DNA from 2 places in the Desulfobaculum sp. genome. Region 2 is predicted to be linked to the other one. Evidence: predicted binding sites of a transcription regulator. Region 2 holds the regulator's gene; the other holds the start of a gene.
What was found. Region 2 encodes sigma-54, which starts transcription at its own class of promoters, with help from an activator protein. Its sites were predicted from a motif close to CTGGCACGGNNNNTGCTT; they were not measured.
Positions count from the first base shown of each region.

Region 1: the regulator sigma-54 is predicted to act here: its motif matches at 1,332-1,349, upstream of ACY69P_RS11755 (flavocytochrome c).

Region 1 covers NZ_JBUDSW010000181.1:425-7,252, reverse strand. The annotation lists gene ACY69P_RS11760 (sigma 54-interacting transcriptional regulator) at 1-1,203, opposite strand, end outside; gene ACY69P_RS11755 (flavocytochrome c) at 1,434-3,095, shown strand; gene ACY69P_RS11750 (HAL/PAL/TAL family ammonia-lyase) at 3,160-4,845, shown strand; gene ACY69P_RS11745 (cytochrome c3 family protein) at 4,945-5,400, shown strand; gene ACY69P_RS11740 (cytochrome b/b6 domain-containing protein) at 5,527-6,828, shown strand, end outside.
Region 2 covers NZ_JBUDSW010000070.1:202-12,883, reverse strand. The annotation lists gene ACY69P_RS06515 (CTP synthase) at 262-1,905, shown strand; gene kdsA (3-deoxy-8-phosphooctulonate synthase) at 2,071-2,883, shown strand; gene ACY69P_RS06505 (KdsC family phosphatase) at 2,873-3,415, shown strand; gene lptC (LPS export ABC transporter periplasmic protein LptC) at 3,412-3,978, shown strand; gene ACY69P_RS06495 (LptA/OstA family protein) at 3,981-4,484, shown strand; gene lptB (LPS export ABC transporter ATP-binding protein) at 4,486-5,208, shown strand; gene rpoN (RNA polymerase factor sigma-54) at 5,433-6,887, shown strand; gene hpf (ribosome hibernation-promoting factor, HPF/YfiA family) at 6,994-7,551, shown strand; gene ACY69P_RS06475 (PTS sugar transporter subunit IIA) at 7,548-7,997, shown strand; gene rapZ (RNase adapter RapZ) at 8,000-8,902, shown strand; gene ACY69P_RS06465 (PTS sugar transporter subunit IIA) at 8,958-9,389, shown strand; gene ACY69P_RS06460 (PTS sugar transporter subunit IIB) at 9,391-9,861, shown strand; gene ACY69P_RS06455 (PTS sugar transporter subunit IIC) at 9,914-10,564, shown strand; gene ACY69P_RS06450 (manganese-dependent inorganic pyrophosphatase) at 10,956-11,879, shown strand; partial or broken gene ACY69P_RS06445 (glycosyltransferase family 2 protein) at 12,453-12,682, shown strand, end outside.

The DNA.
Region 1 (6,828 bases), on a different contig from region 2:
GCGCTGCATTTCCTCGGGCGGGACGTCGGGCACACGGCTAAGGCTCAGGCGCCGTGCGGCGCGCGCCGAGAACCACGTCACCAAATCCGGGATGTCCTGCGGGCGCTCGCGCAGGGGCGGAATGGTGACGGGAAAGACGTTGAGGCGGAACCACAAGTCCTCGCGGAAGGAGCCGAGTTCCACCATTTTTTGCAGATTGCGGTGGGTGGCGGTGACGATGCGGATGTCTACGTCCCGCGGCATGCTGCCGCCAACGCGCGTCACCTGATGGTTCTGCAAAACGCGCAGCAGGCGCACCTGCACGCTCTGCGGCAGTTCGCCTATTTCATCCAAAAACAGGGTGCCGCCGTGGGCTTGCTCAAACACGCCCTTCTTGGCGTGGGTTGCCCCGGTAAACGCGCCGCGCTCGTGCCCGAAGAGTTCGGAGTCCATGAGGGATTCGGGTATTGCGCCGCAGTTGACCTTAATAAAGGGGCCGTCGTGACGCGGCGAACGCGCATGGATGACGCTGGCAATGACCTCCTTGCCAACGCCGGTTTCGCCCAGCAGCAGCACCGTATTGGACAGCGGCGCCACCTGCGCCACGCGTTTCATCACGGTTTGCAGGCCGCCTTCGTCCCCGATGACCGCGCCGCTGCGGCTTTCGGACAGCTGTTCGCGCAGGAACTGGTTTTCCCGCGTCAGGCGGGAGTTGGTGCGCAGGAGCTTGCGGTGGCGCAGGGCGTTTGCCGTGGCAATGGCAAAGGGCTCGTGCAGCAGGCTGAGCAGGGTGCCGTGCCCGGAGTGGAACCGCCCGCGCCCGTGGGCGTGCAGGCCCACAACGCCAAGGTGGCGGTCCTCAATCATCATGCGCATGAGCAGAATTGATGTGTCCACCGGATAGATGGTTCCGGCCACGCGCCCGGTGACGGGGTCGTCGTCCAGGTCGGCAAGGATGCGGATTCGTGGCCGATCCGGCTCCAGCAGGGTGCGGCACATGTCGTCGGTGATGGCGACCTGCTCGTTCATGGGGTTGCCGCCGCCCGCATCCGCCCGCGCGATGAAGCGAATTGCCTTTACGTCCGGGCGGAACATGTTAATGTACATACCATCTGCCGGAATATGCTGGCGCAAGTATTTCCAGCAGTCGTAGAGGGCTTTTTCGATGTCGAGGCTGCCGCAGATGCGCACTGTGGCGTGGTGGAAAAAATCATTTGTGTTCATGGAGACTCCGTGACGAATGAAACGCGAAATATCGCGGTTAGTGCGAAATGTCGCACATGTCAATCGCTATATTTCGCGTTTTTTGTGTGCTGCCGTGTGTAACGCACTGAATTTATTCATTGTGAACGTTGGCACGCTTTCTGCCTCTATGGCGTGGTCGTTCGCCATGAGGCGGGCGTGAACGAGTCGACACGACGCAAGTTTTCGCAAGCAAGGAGCTTTCACTCGATATGAAAGAAACCGAAACGAAGCGCTCCGCACCCCAGAGTGCGCGCAAGTCTCGCCGGGACGTGCTGCGCGCCGGGGCGGTCCTGGCTGGTGGCCTCGCCGCCGGAATGCTCCAGGGCTGCGTGACCGGAGAGGAAAAAAAGGACGTCCCCGTGGAGAAATCCCGCACGCCCGTAAGTGCGTGGGACAAGGAGTACGACGTAATCGTTGTCGGCAGCGGATTCGCCGGAATGGCCGCCGCCCTTGAGGCACGTAAGGCCGGAGCGGATGTGCTTGTCGTGGATAAGATGCCCGTCTTTGGCGGCAACTCCGCCATCAACGGCGGCGCGTTTGCCGTTGCCGGTTCTCCCCTGCAGGAGAAGGAAGGCATCAAGGACTCCGTGGACCTTATGGTCCAGGACATGCTCAAGGCTGGCCGCGGCCTGAACCACATGGGCCTTTTGAAGATTGTCGCCGCCGGAACGCGCCCCGCCTACGAGTTCACCCTTGAGCACGGCGTGGAGTACAAGCCGTTTCTGCAGCACTTTGGCGGCCACAGCGTGCCGCGTACCCTGCAGACCACCATCAGCTCCGGCGCGGGCATCATCCGCCCCCTGAAGAAGAGCGCCGAAAAGCTGGGCGTGGCCTTCCGCAGCCGCTGTAAGCTGGAAGATTTTGTCATGGACGAAAACGGTGGCGTGATGGGCCTCGTCGTGCGTGACCGCTACGAGTTCCCGGATGAGAAAACCGGAGAACTGCGCCGTTTCCGCGCGCGCAAGGCCGTAATCATGTGCTCCGGCGGCTTCTCGCAGGACCGCCGCTTCCGCATGATGCAGAACCCCAATCTGGACGGACGCATCGACTCCACCAACCATCCGGGCGCAACGTCCGAGGGCATGCAGGCCATGTTCGGCGTTGGCGCGGCTCCCGTGCAGATTAACCTGATCCAGCTCGGCCCGTGGACCTCCCCGGACGAGAAGGGCTTTGGCATGGTGTCGCAGTTCAACACCATCGCCGGGTTCCCCAATGGCATCATGGTGGACGTGCGCACCGGCAAGCGCTTTGTCAACGAACTGGCCGACCGCAAGGCCAGAGCCGAAGCCGTTATGACCCGCCTCGACGACGAGGGGCACCCCGTCTACCCCGTGGTGTTCTGTAACGCCAAGGGCGCCGACCGCGCGCAGACCCTCAAGGCCTGCCTCAAGTACGGCGTGGCGTGGGAGTTTGACACCGTTGAGGAGCTGGCCAAGCACTTCGGCATGCCCGTTGACGGCTTGAAGCAGCAGGTTGCCACCTACAACGAGGCCGTGCGCACCGGCGAGGACAAGGAATTCGGCAAGCCTATGGGCCGCGCCGTCCTGCTGGACGAAGGTCCGTTCTACGCCGTTCGCTGCTGGCCCAAGGTGCACTACACCATGGGCGGTGTGGAGATTAACACCGAGGGGCAGGTCATGCACATGCGCTCCGGCCAGCCCATCCCGGGCCTGTACGCCGCCGGCGAGGTAACGGGCGGTCCCCACGGCGCAAGCCGTCTGGGCAGCTGCGCCGTTGCCGAGACCTTGGTCATCGGCCGTTTGGCCGGACGCAAGGCCGCGCTGAGCAAGGCAGAGATCTTTCGTCTTCCTGGGAACGACCGGGGCGCGCTGATGGCGGAGTGTCGTCAGCTAGGGAGCGCCCCGGCCTGACTTTCCCGTCACCCGGAAGCCGATGGTTTGGACATACATCAGAAGAGCTCAACTGGAGGAAACAATGCATTTTTCCGCTACCCGTAGGCTTGTGGCAGCCGTCATCTGCCTCGCCGCCATGCAGGTTATGGCCTGCACCGCATGGGCCAGCCACAAGATTGTGACCCTGAACGGTCACGATATGGACCTCGCTCAGCTTGTGGACATTGCCGAAGGCCGCGCTCAGGTCTCCATCGACACCACCGCCATGAAGCGCGTCAAGGACAGCCGCGAGCTGCTCATGGCGTTCGCCGCCGAAGGCCGCCCCGTGTACGGCCTCACCGTTGGCGTTGGTCTGAACAAAGACAAGTCCATCTTCCACGTGGATGAAAGCGGCAAGCGCGTGCTCACCCCCGAGGTGCTGCGCCTGTCCCAGCAGTTCAACGTGAACGCCCTGCGCGCTCACAGCGCTGGCGTTGGCCCCGACATGGAGCCCCGCATGGTGCGCGCCACCATGGCCATCCGCCTGAACACCATGCTCTGCGGCCGTACCGGCGCCCAGCCCTACGTTGCCGAGCTCTACAAGGAATTTCTGAACAAGAACCTGCTGCCCGTTGTGCCCTCCCGCGGCACCGTGGGCGAATGCGACATCACCCTCGCTCCCCACATCGGCCTCGTGATGATGGGCGAGTGGAAGGCCGACTTCCAGGGTGAGCGTATGTCCGGCGCCGAGGCCCTCGCCAAGGCCGGCATCAAGGCTCTGGAGCCCTCCGGCAAGGACGCCCTCGCCATCCTGAGCACCAACGCTCCGGCCATGGCCAAGTCCGCCTTCGCCCTCAGCGAAGCCGAGCAGTTCCTCAAGGTGGCTCCCGTTGTCTTCGGTCTGTCCCTCGAAGGCCTCAACGGCAACGTTGCGCCCTTCCTGAAGCAGGTCAACGACGTGCGTCCCTTCTCTTGCTTTGCCAAGGCCTCCAAGGTCATGCGCGACGAGCTGGAAGGCAGCTACGTGTGGCAGCCCATGAAGGGCCGCGCCCTGCAGGACCCCCTGAGCTACCGTACCACCGCCTTCACCTTTGGCGCTGCTATGGAAGCTCTTGAGGACGCTGAAGCCAAGTGGAACGTGCAGGTCAACTCCTCCGACGACAACCCCGCCGTTGTCGTGGGCATTGAGCCCAGCGCCGATACCCCTGAGCAGGTCGCCAAGTACTACCTTGACGCCGGCCACATCAAGGGCGCTATCTTCCCCACCTCCAACTTTGAGCCGTTGCCTGTGGTCCTGAAGATGCAGAACCTGGGCATTGCCCTGTCCCACGTGTCCCGCAACGCCGCCATGCGCTGCCTGCGCCTCGTGGACCCGCACTTCACGCATCTGTCCCGCTTCCTGGCCGCCGACGACGTTGCCATCAACTTCGGCGCCATCGGCAAGCCCTTTGTGTCTCTGGACGCCGACGTGCGCTCCCTGGCCAACCCCGTGTCTCAGGACACCATCCCGCTGGCCGGCAACATCGAGGACACCGCCACCAACTCCATGCGTGTGGCTGACCGCCTCTCCCGCATTGTGGACAACATGTACTACATCTACGGCCTTGAGCTGTACCACGCCGCTCAGGCCATCGACCTGCGCGAGCGCGAGAGCGATATTGAACTGGGTCGTGGCACTGGCGCCATGTTCCGCGCCTACCGTAAGGATGTGGCCTTCATCGACAAGGACCGCCCCTTTACGCCCGACATCCAGACGTCCCACGACTTCCTGAAGGAATACGACAGGTAGTCTGAATCACGAAACGGTTGACCGTGGCGCTCCGTGCCCCATCCCCCCCGGGAATCGGGCCGCCACGGTCAATTTCTACACCAGCCACAGGATACGACCATGAAGAAGCACACAGCCGTGATGTGCGCCCTTGTGCTTTCCGCCTCGATGTGCGGTTGGTTCGCCCCGTCCTTTGCCGCCGGGGAAAAGGTCGCCGAGACCAAGGTCGCCCACGAGCCCGGTGCGGCGGAGCGTATGCAGCTCTGGATTGACACCAAGCTGGGCCGCAAGACCGTCAAGGACTACCACCGCAAGGTCCACCAGAACGGGACCAACTGCGAACTGTGCCACGGGGCCAACAACCCCTCCACCGCGCCCGACGACAGAAACTGTCTGAAGTGCCATGGCACGCGCGAGCAGGTGGCGCAGCTGACGGCGAAGCTGGATCACAATCCGCACAATTCGCCCCACTATGGAACGGATGCACCCTGCACCACGTGCCACAAGGAGCACGAGGAATCCACGGTGTACTGCAACACCTGCCATCCCTTCCACTACGAGAACTTCAAGAAATAGGGCTGCGGCAGAGACCTGTCGCCCAATAAACCATAGAGGATAGAACCAATGCGCAGAATAGCCGCAGGGGTCCTTTTACCCCTTCTCTTCTGCCTCCTCGCCGCCGCCCCGCTGTCGGCCAGGCAGATGCCGGCCAAAGAGGCCAATGCCGAGTGCCTGAAGTGCCACGGTGACATTGACCTCGCTCCGCGCACGGAGCGGGGAGCCTCGGTGGATCTGTACGTCCCCGCCGAGCGGTTCGCCAAGAGCACCCACCGTGGACTGGCGTGCACCGAATGCCACGAAGGCGCCGGAACGAAGGAGGACTTCAAGGTTGTTCCCCACAAGCTCTCCGGCAAGGGCGCAAAGGACTGTGCGGACTGCCACGGCAAGTATTTCAACGAGATAAAGACGTCCTTTACCGAAAGCCATCACGTGAAGAAGCTGGGCGACAAGTTCACCTGCGCCTCCTGTCACGATGCCCACACGGTGGAGAACGATCCGGCAACCAAGCCGTCGCAGGCGCAGATTCGATTCGACAACTACACCTGCCTCGCCTGCCATACCGACCTGACCGGCTACAAGAAGCTGTCCGGAAAGGACGTCTGGGAGCAGGACCTGTCGCATGACTTCCTGCCCAATAAGGACGCGCACTTTAAGGCCGTGCGCTGCGTGGAGTGCCACACCCCCGCGCAGACCACGGACATGCACCGCATCCTGCCCAAGGATGAGTCCGTCAAGGACTGCACCGTCTGCCATAGCGCAAGCTCCGCACTGGTGGAGCGTATGCACGAGGCGCCGACGGACAGCGACGTGGCCGGGAAGTTCCTTGGCAAGGGCCTGTTCGACGATACCGAACTGATGACCAAGCTCCTGAAGCTGGACACCACCGGCGCAGATGCGTCGGCCTCGGTTATGCCCGAGGTGGACCAGCTGGGCTTCATCAATGACGGCCTGTTCAAGGATTCCTACGTCATCGGCGCAACGCGCAACGTCATCCTTGACGCATGGGCCTTTAAGCTGGCGCTGGCCGCGCTGTTTGGCGTGCTGCTGCATGGCGGCCTGCGCATTGTTACCGGCCTGAAGCACCGCAACATGCCCGGCCCGAAGCACAGCGAATACGTGTACGACTTGCACGTGCGCCTGTGGCACTGGCTGAACGCGGTGCTGTTTATCGTGCTCATCGTTACCGGCTTTAGCCTGCATTTTGCCGGACTGCCGGGAACGCTGGACTTTGCGGCGAGCGTGCGCGTGCACGACATCGCTGGCTGGATGCTGGTTGCCAACTACGGCGTGTTCGTCGTGATGGCCATCATCACCGGCAACATTAAGCAATATATCCCCAATCCGCGCGGCCTTATCGTGCGGTGGTGGCTGCAGGGCCGGTTCTACCTGTGGGGCATCTTCCGCGGCGAGGCGCATCCCTTCCGCGTGACCCGCTCCCAGCGC
Region 2 (12,682 bases):
ATGACACGTAAAGGTGTCGTCAACAGCGTAAAAAGACTGATTATGGACTCCCAATTATCGGGCACATATGTAGAGCTAGAGATTTTACGGCAGTAGTGCCTCGTATCGACCCGCCGGGATCAGAAAATGTTCCGGCGGGTTGATATTTGATGTATGTTCGCGGGGTACGGAGCACGTGTGCAAACGTTTCGTGCGTCACTGCCGGAAGTATTTTTGATAACTCCCTTAAGTTCAAGACAAAAAAGAGGACAGGTCCGGCGAATGAAAACCAAGTTCATCTTTGTCACTGGTGGCGTATTGTCTTCCCTCGGCAAGGGGCTTTCCGCTGCCTCCATCGGCGCTTTGCTCAAGGCACGCGGGCTGACGTGCACCATTCAGAAGCTCGACCCTTACATCAACGTCGATCCTGGCACCATGAATCCCTTCCAGCACGGCGAGGTCTACGTCACCAATGACGGTGCTGAAACTGACCTCGATATGGGCCACTACGAGCGCTTCATCGACGTGCCCATGAGCCAGAGGAACAACTACACCTCCGGCAGCATCTACCACAAGGTCATCACCAAGGAACGCCGCGGCGATTACCTTGGCGGCACCGTGCAGGTGATTCCGCACATCACCGATGAAATCAAAAACGCCGTCCTGAGCCTTGCCAGCGACGACCTTGACGTTGCCCTCATTGAAATTGGCGGCACCGTCGGCGACATCGAGGGCCTGCCGTTCCTCGAAGCCATCCGCCAGCTGCGTATTGACCTTGGCAAGGAAAACTGCCTCTACATCCACCTGACGCTGGTTCCGTACCTTGCCGCCGCCGGTGAAGTGAAGACCAAGCCTACGCAGCACTCCGTTAAGGAACTCCGCTCCATCGGCATCCAGCCCGACATCATGATCTGCCGCAGCGAAGTGGCGCTGGACGAACACCTCAAGGGCAAAATCGCGCTGTTCTGCAACGTGGACCCCGACGCCGTGTTCTGTGCCCGCGACATCAACAATATCTACAAGCTGCCGCTGGCCTTCTACGAGGAAGGCATTGATCAGAAGATCGCCATCATGCTGCGCCTGCCCGCCAAGAATCCGGACCTCGCCCAGTGGTCCGGACTGGCCGAGAAGATTGACCACCCCAAGGGAGAGGTCACCATCGGCATCGTGGGCAAGTACGTGGACCTCAAGGAAGCCTACAAGAGCCTGCATGAGGCCCTCATCCACGGCGGTTTCGCCAACGATGTGACCGTGAACCTCACCTACATCAATTCCGAGGAAATCACGGACGAAAGCATCGCCAAAAAGAAGCTCAAGGGCCTGGACGGCATCCTCGTCCCCGGCGGCTTCGGCTCCCGCGGTGTGGAAGGCAAAATCAAGGCCATCCGCTACGCCCGTGAGAAGAAGATTCCGTTCTTCGGCATCTGTCTTGGCATGCAGTGCGCTGTTATCGAGTACGCCCGCAACGTTGCCGGCATCGACGCCGCCAACTCCGAGGAGTTCGACCAGAACACGCCGGATCCGGTCATCTACCTGATGAAGGAGTGGTACGACTTCCAGCGCGGCCGCGTGGAGCGCCGCGACGAAAGCAGCAACAAGGGCGGCACCATGCGCCTTGGCGCGTACCCCTGCAAGCTCGTTCCGGGCACTTTTGCAGGCAAGGCCTACGCTGAGGAAAACATCAGCGAGCGCCACCGCCACCGCTTCGAATTCAACAACGATTATCTGGAAAAGCTCCAGAAGAGCGGCCTCGTCTTCTCCGGTACCTCTCCGGACGGCGAGCTGATGGAGATTGTGGAAGTTAAGGATCACCCGTGGTTCCTCGGCTGCCAGTTCCACCCGGAATTCCAGTCCAATCCCATGCGTCCCCATCCGCTGTTCAGGGACTTCATCAAGGCCGCCAAGGGCCAGAAAAAGGGCAAATAGCTCTTTGACCAGTCATTTACCGGACTCGCTCCCGCACGCCTTCGCCACCTGCGCGAAGGCGTGCGGTGCGCCGGTTGTAGCGGGGCCACTGCGCTGGGTGCCCCTTGCGGCACTCCGCCCGCCGCGCCCCGTCCTCCTTCCCCCGCAGAAAAGGGTATGCTTATGATGACTGCATCCGAACTCTACACGCATTCGTGCGCGCATCCGTTCCTCATCGCAGGGCCGTGCGCGCTGGAAGACCTCGATATCGCCCTGCAAGCGGGCAGGAAAGTGGCCGAAATCTCCAAGGACCTTGGGATTGCGGCCATTTTTAAAAGCTCTTTCGACAAGGCCAACCGCACCTCCGTCACCAGCTTCCGCGGTCCCGGCATGGAGCGCGGGCTGGAAATGCTGGCGCAGGTCAAGGCCGAGACGGGCTTGCCCGTCATCACCGACATCCACTCCCCGGAGCAGGCCGAAGCCGTGGCCGAGGTGGCGGATGTTCTGCAGATTCCCGCCTTCCTCTGCCGCCAGACCGACCTGCTGGTGGCCGCCGCCAAGACGGACAAAATCATCAACGTGAAGAAGGGCCAGTTCCTTGCCCCGTGGGACATGCGTTCCGTAGTGGAAAAGGTCCGCTCCACAGGCAATTCCAAGATTTGGCTCACCGAGCGTGGTGCCAGCTTTGGCTACAATAATCTGGTGGTGGACTTCCGTTCGCTGGCGATTATGCAGAGCCTTGGCTGCCCCGTGGTGTTCGATGCCACGCACTCGGTCCAGCTTCCGGGCGGGCAGGGCGGCTGCTCCGGTGGACAGCGCGAATACGTGCCCATGCTGGCGCGCGCCGCTGTTGCCGCTGGCGCAAACGGTGTGTTCCTTGAGACGCACCCCGACCCGGATTCCGCGCTGTGCGACGGACCCAACTCGTGGCCGCTGACCAAGCTGGACGCCCTTGTCCGCGACCTCGACAACCTCTGGAAGCTGCCCCATGAGTGCTAAGCTGACTGCCGCCGCCAAGGAACGCGCGAAGAACGTGCGCGTGCTGGTGCTGGACGTGGACGGCGTGCTGACCGACGGCGGTCTGTACTACGACGCATCCGGGCACGTCTCCAAGCGCTTCAACGTGCAGGACGGCCTTGGCGTGAAGCTGGCGCAGGGCGCAGGCCTTGTGGTGGCCGTCATCACGGGCCTCAAGTCCAAAGCCGTGGAAAAGCGCGTGCGCGAACTGGGCATCAAGGACTACTACGCGGGCCACACGGCCAAGATTCCGCTGCTCCAGAAGATTTGCGATACCCATGGCGTTACCATGGACGAGGTAGCCTACCTCGGCGATGATTGGGTGGACGCCGGGCCGCTGGCCAACGTGGGCCTGCCCATGGCCGTCGCAAACGCCCAGCCCGAAATTCACGACATGGCCGTGTGGGTCAGTGAATGCCGCGGCGGCAACGGCGCAGTACGCGACGCCATCCGCTTTATCCTCGATGCGCAGGGCAAGCTGGACATCCTGTGGGCGGAGTGGAAACAGCGATGAACAGAGCGCGTATGCTCCTTGTCGCGGTGCTGGTCCTTGTGACCATGCTTGGCGCGGCCTATATCATTTGGCGTGGGAGCGGCGCATCCGTGGATGATGTGCCCATCACCGCCCCGCCTGTGGATATGGCCATGCAGGGCGTGGAACTCACCCGCAGCGCCGGTGACGGCTCCCTGTGGACCCTCAAGGCCGAGAGCGCCGACTACGAAAAGCAGGACGGCCGCATCACGGTTGAGGCTCCCGTTATCGACTGGACCAAGGAGGGCCGCGAGCCTGTGCATATCGTTGCCCCCAAGGGGCGCGTTGATCAGGCGACGGGTTCTGCGGAATTGTGGCCCGAAGTTGTCGTGACAAGTGGCGATACCACAGTGTATTCCAAGCGTCTGAACTATGACGGCGAGGCGCGGATTATCACCGTACGCGAGGATGTCCGCATTGTGCGCGAGGGCATGACCCTCCGCGCGCCGGAAGTCGTCTATGATCTTTCCACCAATGTCATCACCGCCACCGGGGGCGTGGAGTCCGTCATGGACGGCATGGCCGCCCCGGGCAGGGAGAAGTAGCCTTGAAGACGTTTGCACGCACCGCCGCACTCGCCCTTGCGGGTGTGCTCGTAGCGGCCTCGCTGGCATTTGCCGCGGCCGCCGATACCGTACCGACCAAAATCACCTCTCAGAAAACCGTTTACGACGAAAGCGGCAAGACCGTCGTCTTTACGGGAGATGTGCTCGTCACCCGGCCGGATATGCAAATCTGGTCCGACAAGATGACGGTGCACCTCACCCCGTCCAATACGCCGGATACCCCCGGAACCATCCGGAAAATTGTCGCCACCGGCAACGTGCGCCTGAGGCGCGAGGGCAAGACCGGCACCTGCCGCAAGGCCGTGTACACCGCCGAGGAAGGCCTGTTGACCCTCACCGGCAAGCCCGTGCTCAAGGATGGCGAAAATAGCATCGCCGGCAAGATTATCCGCCTGTGGCTCAAGGATAACCGTAGCGAAGTGGAAAGCGGCGACGCACCTGTGGAAGCCATCTTCTTCACCCCGGCTGACGGGGGCGGCAAGTAGCATGAGTGTCCTTTCAGCCAATGATCTGTGCAAGATCTATGGGCAGCGCAAGGTTGTGCAGGATATCGCCGTCAATGTGGCGCAGGGCGAGGTTGTTGGTCTGCTTGGCCCTAACGGCGCGGGCAAGACCACCACGTTCTACATGCTGGCGGGCATCATCAAGCCCAACGGCGGCGCGGTGCACCTTGACGACGAGGCCATCACCATGCTGCCCCTGCACGAGCGCGCCCGCCTCGGCATGAGCTACCTGCCGCAGGAAAGCTCCATCTTCAAAAAGCTGTCCGTGCGGCAGAATCTGGAGATTATTCTGGAGCAGAGCGGGCTGGACAGCGCAGAGCAGAAGCGGCGCGCGGACCAGCTGCTGGACGAGCTTGGCATCACGCGCCTTGCGGACCAGAAGGCCATGCACCTCTCCGGCGGTGAGCGCAGGCGGCTCGAGATCGCCCGCGCGCTTATTCTGAATCCGAAATTCATGCTGCTGGATGAGCCTTTTGCGGGGATTGACCCCATCGCCGTGGATGACATACAAGGAATTGTACGCGGGCTGAAGGAGAAGGGCATTGGCGTGCTCATTTCCGACCATAACGTCCGCGAAACCCTGCGTATTTGCGACAGGGCCTACCTTGTCTACGAAGGCCGCATCATCCTGAGCGGCACTCCGGAAGAAATTTGTGCCGATCCTAAGGCTCGCCGGGTCTACCTTGGCGAGACGTTCTGCCTGTAACCTTCCGGAAATTCTATATAAATCCCTATATTCAAGAACCTTGCCAGTCTTGGTTGCAAGCTTGTTGTGAATGTGGCATGGTGCTTGTGCGGTCGGTAACGAAGTCCGCACAAGCACCATTTTTTTTAGATGCCGTAGGCACTGTCGCACTTCCGCCCCCTTTGACGGGGCAGCCTGATACGGAATCTGCAACGCCAACATTTCGCAAGAAGACATAAGCCAACATGGCACTTGAACTACGACAACAACTCAAGCTCTCTCAGCAACTGGTCATGACACCGCAGTTGCAGCAGGCCATCAAGCTGCTGCAGCTCTCCCGCGTGGAGTTGGTGGACATGGTCCAGCAGGAACTCCTCGAGAATCCCCTTCTGGAGGAGGCCGCCGTCGAGCCGTCGCAGGAGAAGGCCGAGGCCGAGCAGGACGCCCGGTCGGCAGAAGCCGTAGACAACGGCGAAGCCATGGCCGATGGCGTTGGCGATCAGGACGCGATGCAGGGCGCGGATTGGGAAAACTACCTCGGGGAGTTCTCTTCCACGGGGCGGCAGTCCTCGGCGCGTGAAGCGGAAATCCCGGAGGAGGGCTTGTCCTTTGAGGCCCGCCTTTCGTCCAAGCCATCGCTGGAAGGGCATCTGGAATGGCAGATCCGCCTCTCGGACATGACGCCGGAGCAGGTGAACATCGCAGAGGTCATCCTCGGCAACCTTGGCTCGCAGGGCTACCTGCAAAGCACCGTTGAGGAAATCGCCGAGGAAGCCAAGTGCTCCGTAGACGCCGTGGAGGAAACGCTGCACCGCGTCCAGCGCATGGACCCCGTGGGCGTTGCCGCCCGCGACCCGCGCGAGTGTCTGCTTGTGCAGCTGGAGGTCAACGGCTACGACGACCCCATCCTGCACTCCCTCGTCAGCGACCACCTGGAGGACCTTGAAAAGCGCCGCTACAAGCCGCTGGCGCGCAAGTTCCGCCTCACCCTTGAAGGCCTCAAGGAATACCTCGACTTTCTGCAAACCCTCGACCCCATGCCCGGTGCTGCCTTTGGCAGTGGCGAGGCGCAGTACGTCAGCCCGGATGTGCACGTCTACAAGTACGAGGATGACTTCGTCATCGTACTCAATGACGACGGTTTGCCGCAGCTGACGGTCAATGATTTCTATCTTGATTCCGTGAAGGATGGGCGCGGCGCGCCGGAGAAGGAATACCTGCACGAGCGCCTGCGTTCCGCCCAGTGGCTGATGAAAAGCCTGTACCAGCGCCAGCGGACCCTCTATAAGGTTATGGAGAGTCTTGTGCGCTTTCAGCGTGGGTTCTTTGAGCATGGCGTGACCCGTCTGAAGCCCCTTATCCTCAAGGATGTGGCCGATGACATCGAGATGCACGAATCCACCATCAGCCGCATTACCACCAGCAAGTATGTGTCCACGCCCCATGGCGTGTTCGAGTTGAAATTTTTCTTCAACAGCGCCCTCGGTATGGACGACGGATCGCAGGTCGGCTCCGAGAGCGTGAAGGCACACATCAAGGAACTCATCGGAAAGGAAGATACCAAAAAGCCTCTTTCGGACGAGAAAATCGCCGAGATCCTCAAAGGGCGGCTTCAGGTCAACATCGCACGGCGAACTGTTGCCAAATATCGCAGCTCCCTCGGCATACCGTCCTCCTCCAAACGCAAGCAGGTCTTTTAGGAGGGGCGGAGCGGCGACAACACCCTTTATTTTCAGGCTGAATGCAAGTACACTTTCCTCTATGGTGAGTATTCGATCCAACCCCAGCAGTTAAGGAGGATCGTCGATGAACATCAGCTTGACCTTTAAGAATTTCGAGCCTTCGGACCATCTCAAGCAGTATGCCCGCAAGCGCTTTGAAAAGCTGATCAAGTACGCCGATACCGGCAATGCCGAGTTGCAGATCAACCTGAGTGTGGAGAAGTTTCGCCACATCGCGGAGGTCTCGCTTGCCGGGGACAATATGAACATGTCCGCCGTTGAGGAATCGGAAGACATGTACTCCTCCATCGACCTTGTGCTGGACAAGATGTCCGCACAGGTCCGCAAGATGCGTGAAAAGGACAAGGACCGCCGCCGCGCGCGCGATACCGTGCGCCAGGAGGACGTCGCCGCCCTTGGCGGATTCGACGCCGAGGACATGGACGCCGCATCCGGCCCTGTCATCGTGCAGGCCGATACCTACACGCCCAAGCCCATGATGGCCGACGAGGCCGCCATGCAGCTGGACACCTTCAAGTATGATTTCCTCGTGTTCCGCAACGCTGAAACCGAACGGGTCAATGTCATCTACCGCCGCAAGACCGGCGAGTACGGCCTCATTGATCCCGGGATGTACGAATGAAGCTCGGAGATTTTGTCGATAGCGATTTGATATTCCCTGAACTTTCGGCCAGAACCAAGTCTTCGGTTCTGGCCGAACTTGTGGCCGGGGCTGCGCAGCATGTGCAGGGCATTGACCCTGAACAGGCCAAGGACGTCCTGCTGGAACGGGAATCCCTCGGCACCACTGGAATCGGCGACGGCATCGCCATCCCCCACGGCAAGCTGGAGGGGCTGGACGACATCGTCGTCGTTGCCGCCAGAAGCCGCGAGGGCGTTGACTTTGATGCGCTGGATTTTAAGCCCTGCCACATCTTCTTCCTTGTGCTTGCGCCGGAAAAGGTGGCCGGGATGCACCTGCGCATCCTTGCCCACATCTCCCGTACCCTCAAGGATGAGAAGTTCCGCACGGCCTTCTTGGAGGCTGGCGATAAGGACGAACTGGTCCGCCTTATCAAGGGAGCCTAAGCATGGAATCTGTCGTGCCGGGAGCGGCCACCGAGCCGGATTTTCCCGTCATTATCCTCTCTGGTCTTTCCGGAGCGGGCAAATCCACTGCCCTGAAGGTTTTTGAGGACCTTGGCTTCGTCTCCGTGGACGGGTTGCCCCCGGATGTCATCCCTGAATTCGTGGACCTGTTTCGCCGTCAGAAAGAGGTGTACCACCGAGGGTTGACCCTTGGGCTGGACGTGCGTCACTCGGACTTTACCGCCAAATGGGAACAGACACGGGGCATCCTTGCCGAAAGCGGCGTGGAGCCGCGCGTGGTGTTCATTGAGGCGGGAGAGAATGTCCTGCGCCGCAGGTATGCGGCCACCCGCCGTCCGCATCCGTTGGAGCAGGGCGTTGGGCTGGACCGCGCCCTTGTGGAGGAGCGCCGCCTGCTCGCCCCGGTGCGCGATTTGGCCGAGCTTGTCATCGACACCTCGGATTATTCCATCCACGACCTGCGCCGCACGTTGCAGGAGAAATGGAATTTCCTGCAGGACAAATGCTATGGCCTGCACGTGTATTTGGTGACCTTTGGCTTTAAGCACGGGGTGCCAACGGACGCGGACCTTGTCTTTGACCTGCGCTTTTTGCCGAATCCGTATTTTGAAAAGTCCCTGCGGAGCCTCACGGGCCGTGACAAGGCGGTTTCAGATTTTGTCCTGCGCTCGCCAGAGGGCGGGGAATACCTTGAGAAACAGCTTGATTTCCTGCACTATGTCCTGCCGTGCTACGCGCGGGAAGGGCGGTACAGGCTGACGGTTGCCATTGGGTGCACCGGCGGCAGGCACAGGTCCGTCGCCGTGGCCGAAGCCGTCTTTGACTCTCTGCGTCAGGCAGAGTATTCCGTATTTCTTGAGCACAGGCATCTCGACCTCGAATGAGGCGGGTGAAGGACGAAATTCCATTCGCGCCGTAAGTAGCGCGCTAGCGGGTATCATGAGCGAAAAGACAACCAAGACAGTCGGTGTGGTCATCGTCACCCACGCGGAGTACGGCGAGCATTTGCTGAATGCCGCCGAGGTCATCCTTGGCGAGCAGGAATACTGCGAAGCCATCGGTGTGGGCGTGGATCAGGAGATGGACGAAATTCTCCAGAACCTGCGCGAAGCCGTGGAGCGCGTCGATGCAGGCGCCGGCGTACTGATGCTGACCGACATGTTTGGTGGCACTCCCACCAACCTCAGCCTGTCCCTTATGGGCTCCGGGCCGCTGGAGGTCATCACCGGCGTGAATCTGCCCATGCTGCTCAAAGTGCTTGGTACCCGATCCATGAAACTGAAAAGCCTTGCCAGCGAAGCCGCAAGCGCCGGCTGTCAGGGTATTGTCGTCGCAGGCGAAATTCTGCGGCGCAAGGTCGCGGAAGGCTAAGATGTATTGGGTGCGCGTGGACAACAGACTGATCCATGGTCAGATTATCGAAACGTGGCTCCCCTTCACCAAGTCGCGCTGGATTGTCGTGGCGAATGACGACGTGGCCCACGACCCATTGCGGCAGGAAATTATGGGGCTTGCCATCCCACACGGGGTGGAGAAGTGTTTTGTGGACGTGGCGGGGCTCGCCGCGTTTATGCATGCCAAGTTCGGGCCGGACCCGGACCCCGATGTGTTGGTCCTCTTCGCCTCGTGCGAGGACGCCCGCCGCGCCCATGAAGATGGCCTCGGCTTTGGGGTGCTCAACCTTGGCAACCTGCATTACGGACCGGGCAAACAGCAGCTGTGCGCCCACGTTTCCCTTTCCGAGGAAGACAACGACTGTCTTGGCTATTTCTCGTCCACCGGCGTGGAACTCGACTTCCGCTGCGTGCCGACGGAACCCGTGCATGTGAGACGAACATGGTAGGAACTCCGCTTGCGAGCATTGCCACGGTTGTGGCGGTCGGTTTTTTTTTGCCCTGAGCTCTCTCGGGCGTTTTGCCGTCACTGTCGGCATCATTGAACGCCCCATGGTGCAGGGCCTCATCTGGGGGCTTGTCACCGGCGATATGACCCTCGCCCTCAGTGTTTCCGCATTTTTTGAGCTGTTCTGGCTCGACCTCATCCCCGCAGGGACGTTTATACCTCCCAATGCCGCGGCGGCGAACCTTGCCGCGCTCACTTTGGTGCACTTTTTTGGCTTCACCACGCCCGCCGAGGTGGTGTTCCCATTGCTCTTCAGCTTGCCCCTTGGGTGGATAGCGGCGCGGGTGGAGTACCTGCACAGGAACTTCCAGAACGCCTCCTACAATAGCTTGCAGGCGCAGGTCGGCCTGAGCGCCAGCCCCAGCGACTACGCGCCGGGTCGCCTTGTCAGGCGCTCCATCATGCAGATGGGCGTCTTGTCGTTTGCGTTTTTTGAGGCCAGCGTTCTGGTGCTTATCGTCATCGTGAATTTCTTCCTGATGCGCGGCTTCCTGCATTTGCCCGCGGACGCTGTTACGTGGGGGCATTTGTGGATTGCCGCCTCCATTGGGCCACTGCTGTCCCTGCGCTCCGCCAAGGCTTATGCCCTCATCTTTGTCCTTGCCGGCGGCATTGCCGCGCTTGCGGCGCTGGGGACGTTTTAACCCCCAGACCAATTGCGGCAGAATTTCTGCGACCAACGGCCCGTATGAGTACCCTCATGCGGGCCGTTTTTGCGTCTGGCAGGGGAGAGCGGACGGGCGGGCGATTTTGAAAAACTCTGTTATGTCAATGGGTTGATTTTTGATTGTGGGCCCGATATCTGTCGGTTTATCGATATTTTTAAGCGGCGTGCTTTTCTTGTTCCTTTTTGCGCAAAGTTTTTGTAGGCTCAGAGCCGCCGGTTGGCGGGAAATGGTCCAAAAGGCCCGTGATTCCCATACATTTTTTTTGAGTGCGTAGGCTCTTGGCAGGACAAGACCTTTGTGCTATTTGGCACAAACTTACAGCGTCAACTTGCCTAAGCTTTCGCGCTAAATCCATTGTTAGGAGGATTTGTCAATGTTAGTTCTCGGTCACATGAATCCTGATACTGACTCCATCGTCGCCGCCATTGCCCTTGCCGACCTGCTCAGCAAGCGTGGCATGGAAGCCAAGCCCGTCGCTCAGGGCGAGGTTACCCCCGAATCCGCTTTCGTTCTGGAAAAGTTCGGTCTGACCGCTCCTGAGGTTGTAACCTCCGTGGCTGGCCAGAAGGTCGCCATCGTCGACACCACCGAGCTGACGCAGCTGCCCGCCGACATCGCCGAAGCCGAAGTCGTCGCCGTGGCCGACCACCACAAGCTGGGCGACCTGGCTACCCCGAATCCGCTGGAAATGTGGGTGTGGCCCGTTGGCTGTACCTGCACCGCACTCAAGGGCATGTACGACTACTACGGCATCGAGATCCCCAAGAGCATCGCTGGTGCCATGGTTTGCGCCATCCTGTCCGACACCGTTATGTTCAAGTCCGTCACCTGCACCGACGCCGACAAGAAGGCCGTTGAAGAAATGGCTCAGGCCGCCGGTATCTCCGACGTGACCGAACTCGGCATGGAAATGTTCAAGGTGAAGAGCGCCGTCGATGGTGCCCCCATGCGCGACCTCGTATTCCGCGACTACAAGGACTTCGACATGGCCGGCAACGGCGTTGGCATCGGCCAGCTGGAAGTTGTGGACCTCGACATCCTCAAGCCCTACGTGGACGGCCTGTACGAAGAGATTCAGAAGGTCAAGGACGAGAAGGGCCATCACACCGTGATGCTCATGCTCACCGACATCATGAAGGAAGGCACCGAGATGCTCTTCGTGTCCGACGACAAGGAAGTCTTCAAGAAGGCTTTCGGCGTGGACGCTGGCGATCGTTCCTTCTGGCTGCAGGGCTGCATGTCCCGCAAGAAGCAGGTTGTTCCGGACTTCCAGGGCAAGGCTTTCGCCTAACCCAGTCCTTTCAGCCTGACTGAATAGAGCACGCATCAGACCCGGCAGGAATTTCCTGCCGGGTCTTTTGTTATGCCGTTATGTGGCCGATAGGTGGAAGGTGTCAGCGTGTCGACACGTCTCGCTTGCAGTCTCTTCTGCGTAGGGCTGAATGTTGCGCCCGCGTCTGAAGCCACGGTCTGTCTGCCTGCCGTGTCGCTCCCTACGTCGCGCCGAGCCTCGGGAAGGGCTGCTGTCTGCGGAAATTCACTGACGATCGTTGCGGGCTGGTATGGATAGTGCATTTATGTGAGGCAGAGCAGGAGAAATGTCAAAATTTTCTGGGAGGATGTTGAGAAGACCGTGTTCACTTTGGCGATATACGTTTTTCTGTAAAACGCCTCATAACAGAATGCGCCTCTTTTCCTGACTGATGCGCGGCTTACAGCACAGCGCGGTATGTAGACCAAAAACGCACTGCACACTTGAGACGCGTAGCGACATCAGACCTGATTTTCTGCACAACTGCGAGCACACTATTGGCACCACACTCTTGGCACCGCGACACGAACGAAGACGAACCGGGACGCACTCATGACTGCACACTATGATGTATCCATCGTGATACCAGTTTTCAATAAATGGAATCTGACGAAAGACTGCCTTGAGAGTATCGCCGCCGCGAACGAAGCCGTCCGCTACGAGGTCATTGTTGTTGATAATGGTTCGTCCGATGAAACCGTCAGCGCATGCGAGGTCTTGGGACGCCAGCTTTTTGGCGGAGCTTTCCGCTACGAGCGTAGCGAACGCAACCTCAATTTTGC